One region of the Paenibacillus sp. 1781tsa1 genome, then DNA from elsewhere that is predicted to be linked to it. Evidence: riboswitches for the same ligand, from Rfam matches in the RefSeq annotation. Region 1 holds a riboswitch; each other region holds the start of a gene.
The links. A riboswitch is a leader RNA that binds a small molecule or an ion and turns the genes downstream of it on or off. The one in region 1 is predicted to bind cobalamin.

Region 1 (4,988 bases):
CGTTCAATCAGCTCCGGGTAATTCCGCTTGATGAAGTAAGGGTGGTACTCGGCATTATGCTCGGACGATTCCGTTACATAATAGCCAAATCGCTGCATCAACTCAAAACGGACCATGTCGTCATGCTGTTCTTTCTGCTTTTCCTTCGCCAGACGTTTAATCTCGGGGTACAGATCCTGCCCGTCTTTTGTAACTTCGAGCAGCCACGCCATGTGGTTGATCCCTGCAATTTTAGCGACAACACCTGTCTGATCGATCCCCAGTGCATCGAACAGATGTGGTACACATACCTGTACACTATGACACAAACCTACGGTTTTGATCCCACCATGCACATTCATGACGTTGGTAAGCACGGCCATCGGGTTGGTGTAGTTCAGGAACCATGCATCCGGACACACTTCCTGCATATCCCGGGCAAAATCCAGCATAACCGGAATCGTCCGCAAATTACGGAAAATTCCACCGATACCTAGGGTATCTGCAATCGTTTGACGTAGTCCGTATTTCTTCGGAATCTCGAAGTCCGTAATGGTACATGGATCATATCCACCGACCTGGATGGCGTTGATGACATATTTGGCCCCGCGCAGCGCTTCTTTGCGGTCCTGATATACGTTCACGACGCAACGACTTCCGAGTGAACGGGCCAGACTGGTCAGCAAACGCTCTGAATCGCTCAAACGTTCAGCATCGATATCAAACAATGCCAGCTCAAAATCCTGCAGTGCTTCGGTCATCATGACATCACCCAATACATTTTTGACAAAGACGGTGCTTCCTGCACCGAGAAACGTAATTTTGTTCATCTTAACTTCAGCCTCCCTGAAAAATGTTGTACCCCAACTATAGGCCGATTCGGCACATATAACTATGGCTCAACCCCTCTCAAACATGGCATAATCCCATTTTTGTTTCCGTTTTCAACTAATAATGTTGTGCTTTAGCTGTTATAATTTAATTAGACATACAGATGGTGAACCTCGGAAGGAAACAAGGAGGGAGGGCATAAAATGAGAAAAATAGAGATGAATGTGGTTCCCACGGACTGGACACAGATGGAACTGGTCTTGTTGTTCTTCGGGTGGGAGGCGTGTGAACCCGCCCATTACTGGGGACCGGGTGTACGTGATTCCTATATTGTGCATTACATCCATGAAGGACGGGGCATCGTGTACATGGGGGATCAGGAATACAAGCTTAGCGAGGGACAGGGTTTTATCATTTTCCCGGACACGCTTATTCATTATGAGGCAGATCCGAAGGAACCCTGGACGTATTCGTGGTTCGGCTTCAAAGGTGTACAAGCCAAAGCATTCATGCAACGTGCCCAACTGAGCCCGGAGCGCCCGATATATGATGCCCATGATACGATTTCGATGGAACGGTTGTATACGGAGATGGTCCAAGCTTCCACGCGACCGGAAGGCGATGTGTTGAACCAGAGTCTATTGTACCGCTTGATGGCAGAACTAATCTCTTCTTCACCTGTGGAGGAAGAGATAGGGCAGCTCCTTTCGAACAAAGAAACGTACATCCGGCAGGCGGTGCAGTTTATGGAGAACAGGTACAGTCAGCGAACTTCCATTCTGGATATTGCCCAAGCTGTGGGGCTGGATCGTACGTATCTATCGGGATTGTTCAAAGAGCGATATGGCATGTCGCTACAGTCATTTTTTCTGGAGTACCGTATGAATCGTGCTGCCGAACTTCTTCAGAATCCAGGGCTGTCGGTCAGTGAAGTGGCCCATTCTGTCGGTTATACGGACCCATTATTGTTTTCCAAGATGTTTAAGCGTGTGACGGGCGTATCTCCGAAGGGGTCGAGAATTCGCGATTAGACGCACCTGGTGTTTCAAATTTAAAAGAAAAGTTTTGATCATTAAACGTTGTCCCGCTATACTGATACAGAAGTGTAATTGAATATGTGGAACTTGGTGCTTTGCCCGTCAGGGTGGAAGCTTAATAGGGAAGTCCGGTGTAATACCGGCGCGGTCCCGCCACTGTAACAGAGGAGTCAGGTAGCGATAATCCACTGGTTTAAGCCGGGAAGGAGCTGCAAGTGACGATGATTCTGGAGCCAGGAGACCTGCCAGGTTTAACAAACACAGTAGTACCCTACGGGAGATAGGAAGGTGTTTAGAGAGCATGATTTTTTCTGAAAATCTGTTTATTTAAGGCGTCCTCATCCAGTACACGGAGAGGGACGCTTTTTTTGTTATGGACGAAGAACATCATGACACATACATAGAGTTTTGGGGAAGGACGTTAGAGCACTTGAGCAGATATATCGTTAAACGATTAATACAACTGGTAGTCGTATTGTTCGGCATCACGTTCCTGACGTTCCTGCTAACCTATCTGTCTCCTGGAGATCCAGCCAGACTTATGCTTATGTCTACAGGGGTAACGCCATCCGATGAGCTGGTCAGGCAGGTGAGGTCGGAGCTTGGGTTGGACGAGCCCTTTCTCTACCGATACGGGACATGGTTGGGACAGGTGGTGACTGGAGACTTCGGTACATCATATAAATACAATCGTCCAGTACTGGACGTGTTGATGGCACGGCTCCCGGCAACGCTTTTGCTAACAGGAAGTGCCATGCTTCTGGTTATTCTGATTTCCTTTCCACTGGGGATGCTGTCGGCTGTCTATCGTAACCAATGGCTTGATCACGTCATTCGTCTGTTCTCTTTTGCCGGATTATCGATGCCCAGCTTCTGGTTGGGTATGCTGCTCATGTTGGTCTTCGGTGTACAGCTGAAGCTGCTGCCGGTAATGGGTAATTCCGGTTGGTATAGCCTGATTCTGCCTGCATGTACACTCGCGATTCCACTTGTTGCCCAGTACAGCAGACAGATTCGTGCGGTCCTGCTTGAGGAGACAAGCCAGAACTATGTGATCGGAGCCAGATCCAGAGGTGTGAAGGAGTCGATCATTATTTTGCGTCATATTCTCCCGAATGCCCTGCTGCCGATCGTTACCCTTATGGGCATGACAACAGGTGCTTTGTTAGGTGGTGCAGCGATTGTGGAAAGTTTATTTGTGTGGCCGGGCGTTGGACAGATGGCTGTAGATGCGATTTTCACAAGGGATTATCCTCTGATTCAGGGGTATGTCATCTGGATGGCGATCATATATGTCACCCTGAATCTGCTGGTGGATATATGGACTCATCTTCGTGATCCCCGAATCCGACTGGAAGTGGATATATAGATGAGAGCCTTCAGACTTGTATTACTGCAGAATCGCTGGTTCACCTTCCTGCTGTCTCTGACCGCCTTCTGGATTATTCTTGCCATGGTTGCACCGCTGCTTGCACCACACGATCCACTTGCAACGAACTTTGCCAAAGTGTTGCAGCCATCCAGCGCCGAGTATCCTCTTGGAACCGATCAACTAGGCCGCTGTGTATTATCTCGTCTTCTGTACGGTGCACGTACCTCGCTGCTGCTCACTTTTATGATGATTGGCATCGTGTTTGTGCTAGGTATAGCGATTGGAGTCATCGCCGGTTTTGCTCGGGGTGTGACGGATATGGTGCTCATGCGCCTGTCTGATACATTAATGGCATTTCCGGGCCTGATTTTTGCGATCGCTGTGGTGGGGATGCTGGGGCCGGGATTGTTCAATACGGTGCTGGCACTGTCGGTTGTCTGGTGGGCGAAGTATGCACGGATGGCGAGAAGCCTGGTGATTTCCCTTCAGCAAAAGGAATATGTCGCTGCCGCTGCTTTCAGCGGAGCACGTAAGTTACAGATTATCGGCAGGACGATCCTGCCCAATATGATGTCTCCAATCATCGTCATGGCGATGATGGATGTGGGTGGTATGATGCTGTCCATCTCGGGGTTGTCCTTTCTTGGGCTTGGCGCGCAGCCTCCGAACCCCGAGTGGGGGGCCATGTTAAATGAAGGCAGAAGATATCTGCAGACTGCACCATGGCTGTTGATATATCCGGGCTTGGCGATATTTAGCACCGTCATTATTTTTAATTTACTGGGAGACAGCCTGCGAGATGTGCTTGATCCCAAGAAAAATACAGCTTAACTGGAGGAACCAGAATGAAGAGGAATTTTCAAAAATCAATGCTGCTCACCCTCATATCCATGTTGGTTGTGTTCTTGCTTGCAGCTTGTGGCACTGCCAATAATCCATCGACCTCGTCTGATGCAACGGAGAAGTCGGCGGGTGCGGACAAGGGCACGACAAGTGTACCAACTCATCTGAATGTGGCCCTGTTCTGGCTTGGCAGCAGTCTGGACCCGGCAGAAGAATGGAATGGCTGGACGCTGACGCGTGCAGCGATTGGTGAGACACTGATCCAGTTTGACGAGGATATGAAGCTGGTCCCTAAAATTGCAGATTCTTGGAAACGAGTGGATGACACGACTTGGCACTTTCATATTCGGGAAGGTGTAACTTTCCATAACGGAAACAAAGTAACCGCAGATGCGGTGAAAAAATCGATTGAACGCTCCATTGAGTTAAACGAGAGAGGACAAGCGACTGTACCCGTAGCCTCGATGACTGCTGAAGGACAAGATCTGACGATTAAGACGACAGAGCCTTATGCGTCCCTGCTTGGTAATATTGCCGAGCCACTGTTTGTCATTGTGGATACGAGTGCAGATACATCCAAATTCAAGAGCGAGCCTATCGCTACGGGACCATTTATGGTGACAGGTTATACGCCGGATCAGGAGATCCAGGTGAAAAAGTATGACGGGTACTGGGGCAGCGCGGCAGATGTAGACACATTGACGTTGAAATATATCAAGGATGATAGCACACGTGCCCTTGCCCTGCAGTCTGGAGAGATTGATGTAGCCAGTAACGTGGGACGTAGCAATTTGACGTTATTCCAGGACAAGAGTCAATACACCATAGATGAAATTCCTAGCCTGCGTACCCAGTTCGTGTGGTTTAACACGACCAATCCGCTGCTGAGTGATCCGGAGGTTCGCCGGGCGATCTCTTATGGTATT
Region 2 (4,988 bases), 1.4 Mb from region 1:
CAGTCACCTTCACCAACATGCCAGTCTACACTACGCAATGCCTGATGATTACCATATGACTTCCCTGCTCCCTTAATGGAAATAAGTGAAGTTGAGTTTGAATCGGTACTGGCATTGGAATTGGTACTGGAAGCCAAAACCTTGTCCCCACGTTGATTCGTACGTCTCTCCTTCTCTTCACTCATGGCATCATCCCCTTCTGCAACTTTTTGTTCCGGTGCAGCAGGTAAGCAAAGAACGGCGCACCAACAAAGGCGGTGACAACACCGAGCGGAATTTCAGTTGGCGCAAGCAACGACCTTGCGATGGTATCGGCCCACACCATGAAGATTGCTCCACCAATGGCAGACAAAGGTACCAGCAGTCGATAATCCGGCCCCACCAGCAGCCGCAACATATGCGGGATCACCAATCCAACAAATCCAATGACACCTGATACCGAGACAGCCCCTGCGGTCAGCAGTGTGCCAACTGCCAGAACGGACAGCTTAAGCCTGTCCACGCCAATCCCGATATGTGCCGCTTGACGTTCTCCCAGCGCAAGCACATTCAACGAGCGTGCCCTACTCCAGAGAAAGACCAGCCCCAACAGAAAATACGGGAAAAGGATGGCCGTATACGACCACCCGCGTAAAGCCAGACTTCCCATCGTCCAGTATATAATTTCATTAATCGTCTGTTTCGACATGGTCGACAGGAAGGAAACCACTGCGCCCAGGAAACTTTGCATGACCACACCAGCCAGAATGAGGCTGTGTGTTGGTATTTTACGCCCTTCACGAGCCAGTGCCATAACAAACCATAACGTGATTACACCCGTCAAAAACGCAATCAAGGGTAACGTCCAGATCCCGATCAGTGCATACTGCAATCCGAAGAAAATCAGGAAAGCAGCCCCCACCGACGCACCGGATGATACACCAAGTGTAAACGGATCGGCCAGCGGATTACGCAGTACACCCTGGAAGCCCGAACCCGCAATGGCCAGTGAAGCACCCACGAGCACAGCAAGCAGTACGCGTGGAAAACGGACTTTCCAGATAATCTGTTCGGCTGCTTTATTCCAATCCGGTGTAATCCAGTCGCCCAACCAGGGAATTTTGTGAATCAAGATGCCTGCAATATCCCGGATTGGCAACGCTACTGAACCAATGCCCGTGCAGATGAGCACGGTGAGCACCAGCAGCACCATGCCCGTCGTTCCGAACAGGATCAGCTTTTTACTCATTGGAACAAGTCAGGGTAGATCGCTTTGGCTACTTCTTTCAACCCTTGAGTTACCCGTGGACCCGGACGGCTCAGCAGATTGGCATCCAGGCCAATAACCGCGTCATTTTTCACCGCTGTAATTTGATCCCAGCCGCTGCGTGCCTTGATGATCTGATCCAGTGTTTTGGAGTTTTCGTCAATTACATCGTTGGCATACAGGATCACATCCGGGTTGGAGGCAATGACGTTTTCTTCATTAATTTCATACCAACCATCTTTGTCCGAAGCAATATTGCTACCACCGGCTACAGTGATGAGTTCATCCATAAATTCACCTTTACCTACAGTCCAGCCTGGGGAGAATTCAACGTATACTTTTTTCTTCTCTTCCGGTTTAACTGCCTTCACCGCTTCGGTTACATCCGTCACGTCCTGTTTCATCTGAGTGATGATTTCTTGTGCTTTTTCCTGATGATCGGTGATTTTACCGAAGGTTTCGATATTGTTCATCACGTCGTCAATGGATTTAGGATCCGTTTTGAAAATGGTAATACCCAGTTCGCGCAGCTTCTTCACGGCATCCTCGCTCATCGAGATACCTGTGAAGACGATGTCGGCTTCAGCTGCAATGATCGACTCTTCATTGGGCTTGGTGATACCGCCCATTTTCGCTTTGGTTGTTGCTGCTTCAGGATAATCGTCATAGTCGGATACACCAACAATTTGATCGTCCAATCCAAGGGCAAACAGGGATTCCGTCTCAGCCGGAGACACGGATACAATTTTGGCCGGTGCCTTTTCAAAGGTAAACGATTCACCCGTTGCATCCGTAACGGTAAGTGGATATTGTGTTTTGAGGTCCGTCTGCGCCTGACCTTGGGACTGCTCCTGTGCTGGTTGCTGTGAAGTACCTGTACCCTCATTCGTTGTTGCATTGCCACATCCGGCCAAAGCCAGTGCGAGTGCCGCTGCACTTAGCAGGGACGCTACGTTTTTCCAATTCTTGAAATTCATTCTGTTATTCTCCCCTTCTCTATTTGTGCTATTTTCTTCCATCGTGCTCGAACTCTTGCTCCCCATGCCTTGGTGTTCCTGTGTAAGGTTTGAACTGCAACATTTACACGTTAACGGAGAGTGCAGAACCGATCTGAAGAAACGAAGTGTTCGCTTAAAGCTTTCTACAAGAAAGCTACATCGGAAGCATACGCTTATCACCGGATTTTCCCTTTCAAAAAAAGGATTCAAAAAATCTGGGGATAACAGCGATCGGAAGATGGTACTGCAATCGGAGTGACCTCGTGTAAAATTGGTCTCGGTTCATCTTACATGAACAATAAAAAATCCCCAATCCATACGTCCAGGATCAGGGATGACGTCTCGCATATGGCGATCTGTACATGTTCAACCAAAGGTTGTCCATGCGCATAGAATAGCCCGAAACGCTGTCCTTTCCTCGAAGGAACACCGGTTTGTACGTCCAGGGCAGGTAACCTGACTTACAGGAATCATCCTGTTTTACAGTGGCGGGACCGTGCCGGATTTGCACCGACTTCCCCATTTCACCCTTGTGTGTTTCACGACTCGTACCAATCTGCCATGAAAACAGCCTTCACACACGGGACCCTTGGTCGCTGATATGGTAAACCATTGCCGTGTAATTTCTGCATGTTGCATACTCGTTGAGACTTAACAGCCTGCACCGTATCTGTATCCATGTTGAAGTCACACTTCTGTTGTGATTATAGGGTATATTGTACATCCTTACAACCCGATTGGCGGAAAAGTCACTCTGCTGCCAAACCATTGATTCCCCTGTCGATCAAGCTGAACCTGAATCGCCTGTCCCGGTACGACATGTGTATCCCAGAACCCAAGCCCGGCAATCAGACGGGACAAGGCATACCGGATGACACCACCATGCGTAACCACAACTATGGTTGGCACTTGCCCCTCATCAACTTGGATCGAAGGACGACCCTCCAACAACATCTCTTGGAGAAAGGAATCCAACCGTCCGGTAAACTCCTGCCACGATTCCCCTCCGGGCGGAGTGACCTCCTGCGGCGCATCAATCCAGCTTCGGTACACAGAATTATCCTTAAGCTGATCATACGTCAGCCCTTCCCACTGTCCAAAATCATTCTCACGCAGACGCGAGTCAAACTTCACCTGTGCGTTGGCATCAGGAAGGATCTGTTCCAGCGTCTGCCGGCAGCGAAGCAGATCACTGCAATATACCTCGTGCCACAAAACACCGCTCAATTGTTCATGAAGCGGAGCCAGTTCTTCTTTGGCATTTGGCAACAGACCAATGTCGGTATGCCCCAGGTATCTTTTTTCCACATTCCACAGCGTTGTCCCGTGACGGACCCACAGAATGTTTCGTTTCAGTGAGCCGGGTTGATCCATATGTACTTCATTGCCTGCATTCCCTTCATTTACGGCCATAACAGCGTCCCTCCTGCCAGCCACACACCTAGCGTTATGATCACACACAGTACCACAAATGCCCCTGCTGACCAGAACATCAGACCTGATGTTCGCACAATATCCTCGGCTTCCATCGGCCGTGTGGCCTCGCCCATGTAGGCGCGAAACGAAGCAACTCCATGATACACGTTATGTCCGCCAAGCCGGATGCCCAGTGCTCCAGCCACCGCTGATTCGGGAAAACCGCTATTCGGACTTGGATGCAGTCTGGCATCCCGTGCGACCATGCGAGCTGCTCCTTTGGCGTCCAGCTTCATGACCCAGGCACCCACAATTAACAGCATCGCGGTCAGCCGCGCAGGTATCCAGTTCGCCACATCATCCAGACGGGCCGAGGCCCAGCCAAGATGCAGGTACTTGTCATTTTTATATCCGACCATGGAATCCAGCGTGTTGACGGCACGATAAGCCATAGCTAGAGGAGCGCCTCCAATGAGCGCATAAAATAACGGGGATACAATGGCATCAACGATATTTTCGGCAACCGTCTCTACCGTTCCCCGTACAACCTCCGGTTCGTCCAGATGCGCCGTATCTCGTCCAACAATCATACCCAGTGAACGTCTGGCCGCCGGCCAATCCTGCTGCTTCAGATGACGATACACTTCCATACCTGCATCCTTCAGCCCTTTTGAAGCAATGGTCGTTGCAATGAGCACCACTTCAGCTGCTGCTGCAATGACAGGATGAATCAGCCAAAGCACATATACAAGTCCCCACGTGATGGCAAAAGAACCCCCCGCGATCACAATCGGAAACAACAGCCCTGCTCTCTTCAGCCCCGAATCTGTGTTCACACGCGAGCGAATAACACGCTCCAACGCCGAGATGCCTTTTCCCATGCCAATCACCGGGTGGGGAATCCAGCGGGGATCACCGATACATCGGTCTAACAGGTACGCCAGTATAATAATCCAGGCTCCAGCCATGCCTGTCCAGAACGGCCAGGTCCATAGATGCTCTATCTCAAAAGTCATTTGTGCCTGATCCTCTCTTTCCATAACAGTCCGGCCTGAAGGCTCTCCGTCACCGTGTCGTATACCAATCTGCCAATCGCCGCCCCTGCCGTAGTCGCCGTCCCGGCATACGTGATCATTGGTGGTGGTTCCTCCACTGCCTGACGTACCGCAAACACAATGGCATCGGTTGTGGTGCCCGTGGCGGGCAACCCGTTCTCCGAATCCAGAACACCTGCATCCGCCAGCGCTGCCGCTTTGGCTTCCACCGCCGTCTGTACCGCATTCACCATCGCCCCGGTGGTCATGCGTCCATTCAACCAGAGCATGATG
Region 3 (4,988 bases), 6.3 Mb from region 1:
ATTTCCGACATCTGAAGCAGGCGGCAGTCATTAATCGCTGGTTATCCTACGGTCTGATTGCATTAGGAACAGGCCTTTGGCTCTATGTAACCCATTTAAGTAAAACTTTTTTTGTATCGGTATGGATCAGCCATGTCATCCAGCGATTCTTACCGCTTCCATAGATACGGACTAGCAAAGGGACGGAGTACCAATTAAATGATAGAAAGGAGGTATGGTATGAATCAAAGTGTGACTTCTCGACAGATTGCACTGCTCGTGATGCTGCTCAGTATGACGGGCACGTTGATTCAACCCCATGCACAGGCCATATATTATGCGGAGCAGCACGCTTATCTCTCTTATGTGCCAGTTGTTCTCGTGATGATTATATCCATGTGGATGGTAAGCCGAATCCAGCGGAGATTTCCGAATCAGGATCTATTTGAGGCCCTTGCCGATCGGTTCCCCTTTATGGGAAGGCTCGCAGGTGTAATGTACATTTTGTTTTTTTTCTTCATATTCTCAAGAGATATCCGATTAATTGGCGATTATGTAAGTATAACCTTGCTGGAGACAACGCCGATATCCATTGTGGTATTGTCCCTCATGATTATGGCGGTATTTATCGTCCGGGGTGGGCTTGGTTCGTTGATCGGAATGTCGGAACTCTATGTTACCCTGTTCCTGTTGAACTCTATCATTGTGCCTTTCATGCTTATCCAGCAGATCAATATGGACAATCTGATGCCTTATTTTCATGTCGATACGGCAGGTGTAGGCAAAGGGAGTTGGTACATATTTTCTTTTTATGGCGAGATGATTGCCTTGCCTTTTGTCGTCAAGGGCAGTGATTTTCGCTTCAAGCCTGTATTATGGGGCATCATTATCTCGGGATTGCTAATGATGTTGATTATTGTGGAAACCATCACGTCGATTGGTGTGCCCATTGCCTCCAGACTAGTATACCCTTCGTATGAACTTGCAAGGCAGCTGCAAATTAGTGATTTCCTGGATCGGTTTGACCTGGCGCTGGCAGCGGCAACCTTGCCTGCCATGATTACCAAAATTGCATTTGATCTGTACTTTGTCTGTTGGGGACTGAAGCGAATGATTCCGAACGTTTCCGGAAAGGTCATGACTGGTCCGGTGGCACTGTTAGGCTTTGTTTGTGCATTCTGGTTTTTCAGAAACGCTATTCAGCTTTATCGTTTTACCCGGGAATGGACTTGGATTGCCATTGTTTTTGAAGTGCTGTTCCCGATTGTGTTGTTTCTTTTCCTTCGTCCTCGCAAAAAGGATAAAAAAGAATCTACCCAACAGAGATCGGGAGACCAGTCCAAGAAAGAGAAGCATGAACAGGGGCAAGGCTCCTCTGATTCGGAGAAGAATGGAGATAAAAAAAGGCAGGATTCTCATGGTGGAGAACTCCAGCCTTCCTGATATATTCCATCAAAAATCGTTATAGATGAAATGGGCAAAAAGAGGGGAAGCACAGTTTCCCTTCACAGAAGTACCCTGTATACTGTAGTCAGACTGATGAACATTCGGCTGAACTAACGGGGGGAACATGAATGGCTCAACATTTGGCAGGTGTACGTGTAGCATTGACTGGACCGCGAAAATCGAAAGAAATGTCCATACTGGTTGAAAAAATGGGGGGAATCCCGCTTGTGCGACCTGCACAAGGTACGGTATTCCTGGATGATCGGAGTATCAGGGATGGGTTGGTATCCTGGATCTCAGACCCGCCAGACTGGGCGGTGTTAACGACGGGTATGGGATTGGATGCATTGTTTGAAATGGCTGAGGATATGGAAGTCGCAGGACAATTGTTGGATGTATTATCGGAATCCTCCATTGCAGCGAGGGGATACAAGACGGTGAATGCGCTCAAAAAGCGCAAGTTAACACCGCTGGTACGAGATGATGATGGTAGCACGGACGGGCTCATTCGAGAATTCGCCCCACATGATCTCGCAGGGAAAAAGGTCATATTGCAGCTTCATGGGGAGACAGCTCCCAAACTCGTTGCATGGTTGGAAGAACAAGGTGCAATCGTCAGACAAGTGCTCCCTTACCGCCATGTACCGCCGGAAGAGGCAGAGCTGGAACAGTTGTTGAATGAAATTCTAAAGTTCGAGGTAGATGCCGTTGCGTTCACAAGTGGACCCCAGGTCAGATTCCTGACGCAATACGCGGCCTCCCAGGACAAGCTTGAGCCGATGCTTGACGCCTTCAGACAAGGCGTAATTCCTGCATCTGTAGGTAGAGTTACAGCAAACTCGATGCGTGAAGAAGGCATTGAGGCGCTGGTCATTCCGGAGGAAGAGAAGATGGGCGCACTCATCGTTGAGCTCGGACGTTACTTTGCGGCGGGGCGTGCGGCCAAGAGTAGTGGCCTGCAATCCTAGTTATCAATGACTATGGATGTATTTAATCATTCGGTAGATGCATGGTTTAAAACGAATCTTATATGTATGTTACATCAGGTTCTGATCCGTTTTTTTGGATCAGGACTTTTTTTTGGTTTGTCTGAAAATAGAAGAACGGACAAGTATCATAAGCATGGACATTATTTCCTGCGCGGTGTTATTATGAAAACAATATTGAATGAAAACAAGCAAGGTGCTCTTGCGTGCAGCAAGAGGTAACAGGGAATCGGGTGAAAGTCCCGAGCGGTCCCGCCACTGTAATGGTGAAGCCCTTTTTGATCCAAGTCACTCGGAAAGCCGGGGAAGACAGAAAAGGAAGCTGATGATCCAAAGCCAGGAGACCTACCTTGCATGTGTCACCTAACCCTTCGCGGAAAGGAGTGGTGTACGAAGAATCAGGAAATGGGCGAACAAGCGGTTCGCCTGGCTGGCCCCCCTTGGGCCACATAGTCACAGGACTACTCTCAGGGAGTCTGGACTATGTTCTTGAGTGTACGTACATGCGTATCCCATCCGTTACAAGGATGGGATTTTTTTGTTTTTATAGATAAATGTACATCCTTGCGATACCTACCCGATGTAGGGAAATTGCAGGTAGAGGAATAGATTAGTTGGATCACAACAAGTGATGTAAGAGCCTTGTTTGATAGTCTGAGTAAACAGAGCTGACGAGTTGGACATGCAGTACAGTGGGGGAGAAGGTCGGCATAGCCGTCCTTCTTCACTGTTTAGATCAGTTCGACAAGTGTGATGGAGGAGGAAAAGCAATGCATGATCAAGGCAAGCTGCTGATTATCGGGTTCGGTCCGGGAGCAATGGAACATATCACGAAGCGGGCACTCGAAGCACTTCAGGAGAGCGAGGTTATTATCGGATACAACACCTATGTGGATCTGATTCGACCTCTGTTAAACGGGCAAGCAATTGTACGCACAGGTATGACGGAGGAAGTAAGCCGTGCACAAGAAGCGGTCAGACAGGCGGAGATGGGCAAAATTGTTGCCGTAATTTCCAGTGGTGACGCAGGCGTATATGGGATGGCGGGTCTGGTATACGAGGTGCTGATGGAGCAAGGCTGGAAGCCGGATACGGGTGTTGCCGTCGAAGTTATTCCGGGCGTGTCGGCCATTCAGTCTTGCGCATCACTGCTTGGTGCCCCCGTCATGCATGATGCATGTACGATCAGCCTTAGTGATCACCTCACGCCGTGGGAGACCATTATTCGCCGGGTCGAAGCCGCAGCGTCCGCTGATTTTGTCATTGCCCTGTACAATCCACGCAGTGGACGGCGCACACGCCAGATCGTGGAGACACAGGAAATGATCCTTCGTTATCGTGACCCACAGACCCCGGTAGGTCTAGTGAAAAGTGCATACCGTGAGCGTCAGGACGTTGTCATGACCACACTCGAGGATATGCTGAATCATGATATCGGCATGCTGACGACCGTGATTATCGGCAACTCTTCGACCATGATGTACGAAGGACTCATGGTCACCCCGCGCGGGTATCAGCGGAAATATACGCTGAACACCGCGGAACAGTCGCTCAGACCCCATGAGCGACTACGCACGGAAGCCGAGCCATGGTCGCTCGGCGCAATGGAAGCCCGCGCTGCCGCCTCCGGCGAGGCAGCGGGTGAGAGCGCGGCCAGCGTAGCATCAGCCGCGCAGCCACAGGCGGAGCCAGCCCTGCGCGGCGCAAGCGCCGGAGCGGGCACGGCTCCGCAAGGGCAGCCGCCCGCTGGCGCAGGGGCTGCTGCCGCTACGCCTGCGGCAAGCCCGGCGAGCAGCGCTGGCACCGCCGTGCTTGCTGGCGAGCGACCTGCGCCCGTTGCGGCAGTTGCCGCGCCGGGCCAAGTCGCAGAAGCGCCACGCGCCGGCGCAGCTGCGCTTGCCGCCGAGGCGCTGACACGGCTCGCGGCAGGTGGCGCGCTCGCGGGCGAATCGGCGAGCCGCTGGCTGGACGCAGCTGCGCCGAGCCGAGAGGCAAGTGCACCGCAGGCTGCGACCGCAACGGCGGTACGCAACGTGCCCGAGCCTGGGCGTAAGGCGCCGCTGTTTGAAGTCGGCGTGTCGCCCGGCGTGGGCAACAAAAAATTTACCGCAGCCCAGATGGCGCTGCTGGCCCAGTGTGCAAGTGAAGACGGCGAACTGGAGTACACGCCGGAGCACCAGATTATTCTGAGAGTGCCGACATTTGAACCGGACTCGCTGGTTGAAGAGCTGCGTGCAGCGAATTTTATCGTTGTACCGATTGGTGATGTCATCAAGGTGAAGGCTTGTGACTTCTGCAACATGGAGAAGGACGATGCTGTCCCGATGGCTAACCATTTACAGGCCGTGATTGGCGGACTGGGTGCACCCAAAGAAACAAGTGTGGCGCTGAATGGGTGCGGTATGGCATGTTACGGGGCAGTGCTGGAGGATATCGGCATCGTGTATCGCAAAGGTGCATATGACCTGTTCCTCGGCGGCAAGAAATTCGGCCGCAATGCGCATCCTGCTCAGCCTGTAGCGGAGGGAATTCCTGGTGACCAGATTGGTGGTATTGTGGAACGCATTGTAGCCGATT

Region 2: another riboswitch for cobalamin. It lies ahead of NKT06_RS07400 (ABC transporter substrate-binding protein); the one in region 1 lies ahead of nikB (nickel ABC transporter permease).
Region 3: another riboswitch for cobalamin. It lies ahead of cobJ (precorrin-3B C(17)-methyltransferase); the one in region 1 lies ahead of nikB (nickel ABC transporter permease).

The regions. Positions count from the first base shown of each region.
Region 1 covers NZ_JAMYWY010000001.1:275,095-280,082, forward strand. Annotated here, with positions in the region: gene melA (alpha-glucosidase/alpha-galactosidase) at 1-809, opposite strand, end outside; gene NKT06_RS01265 (AraC family ligand binding domain-containing protein) at 1,014-1,841, shown strand; cobalamin riboswitch at 1,919-2,111, shown strand; gene nikB (nickel ABC transporter permease) at 2,278-3,216, shown strand; gene nikC (nickel transporter permease) at 3,217-4,050, shown strand; gene NKT06_RS01280 (ABC transporter substrate-binding protein) at 4,065-4,988, shown strand, end outside.
Region 2 covers NZ_JAMYWY010000001.1:1,676,179-1,681,166, reverse strand. Annotated here, with positions in the region: gene NKT06_RS07410 (ABC transporter ATP-binding protein) at 1-185, opposite strand, end outside; gene NKT06_RS07405 (FecCD family ABC transporter permease) at 182-1,228, opposite strand; gene NKT06_RS07400 (ABC transporter substrate-binding protein) at 1,225-2,223, opposite strand; cobalamin riboswitch at 2,674-2,812, opposite strand; gene NKT06_RS07395 (histidine phosphatase family protein) at 2,971-3,657, opposite strand; gene cbiB (adenosylcobinamide-phosphate synthase CbiB) at 3,648-4,628, opposite strand; gene NKT06_RS07385 (adenosylcobinamide amidohydrolase) at 4,673-4,988, opposite strand, start outside.
Region 3 covers NZ_JAMYWY010000001.1:6,529,010-6,533,997, reverse strand. Annotated here, with positions in the region: gene NKT06_RS29215 (hypothetical protein) at 1-164, shown strand, start outside; gene NKT06_RS29210 (GerAB/ArcD/ProY family transporter) at 220-1,422, shown strand; gene NKT06_RS29205 (uroporphyrinogen-III synthase) at 1,554-2,393, shown strand; cobalamin riboswitch at 2,589-2,778, shown strand; gene cobJ (precorrin-3B C(17)-methyltransferase) at 3,182-4,988, shown strand, end outside.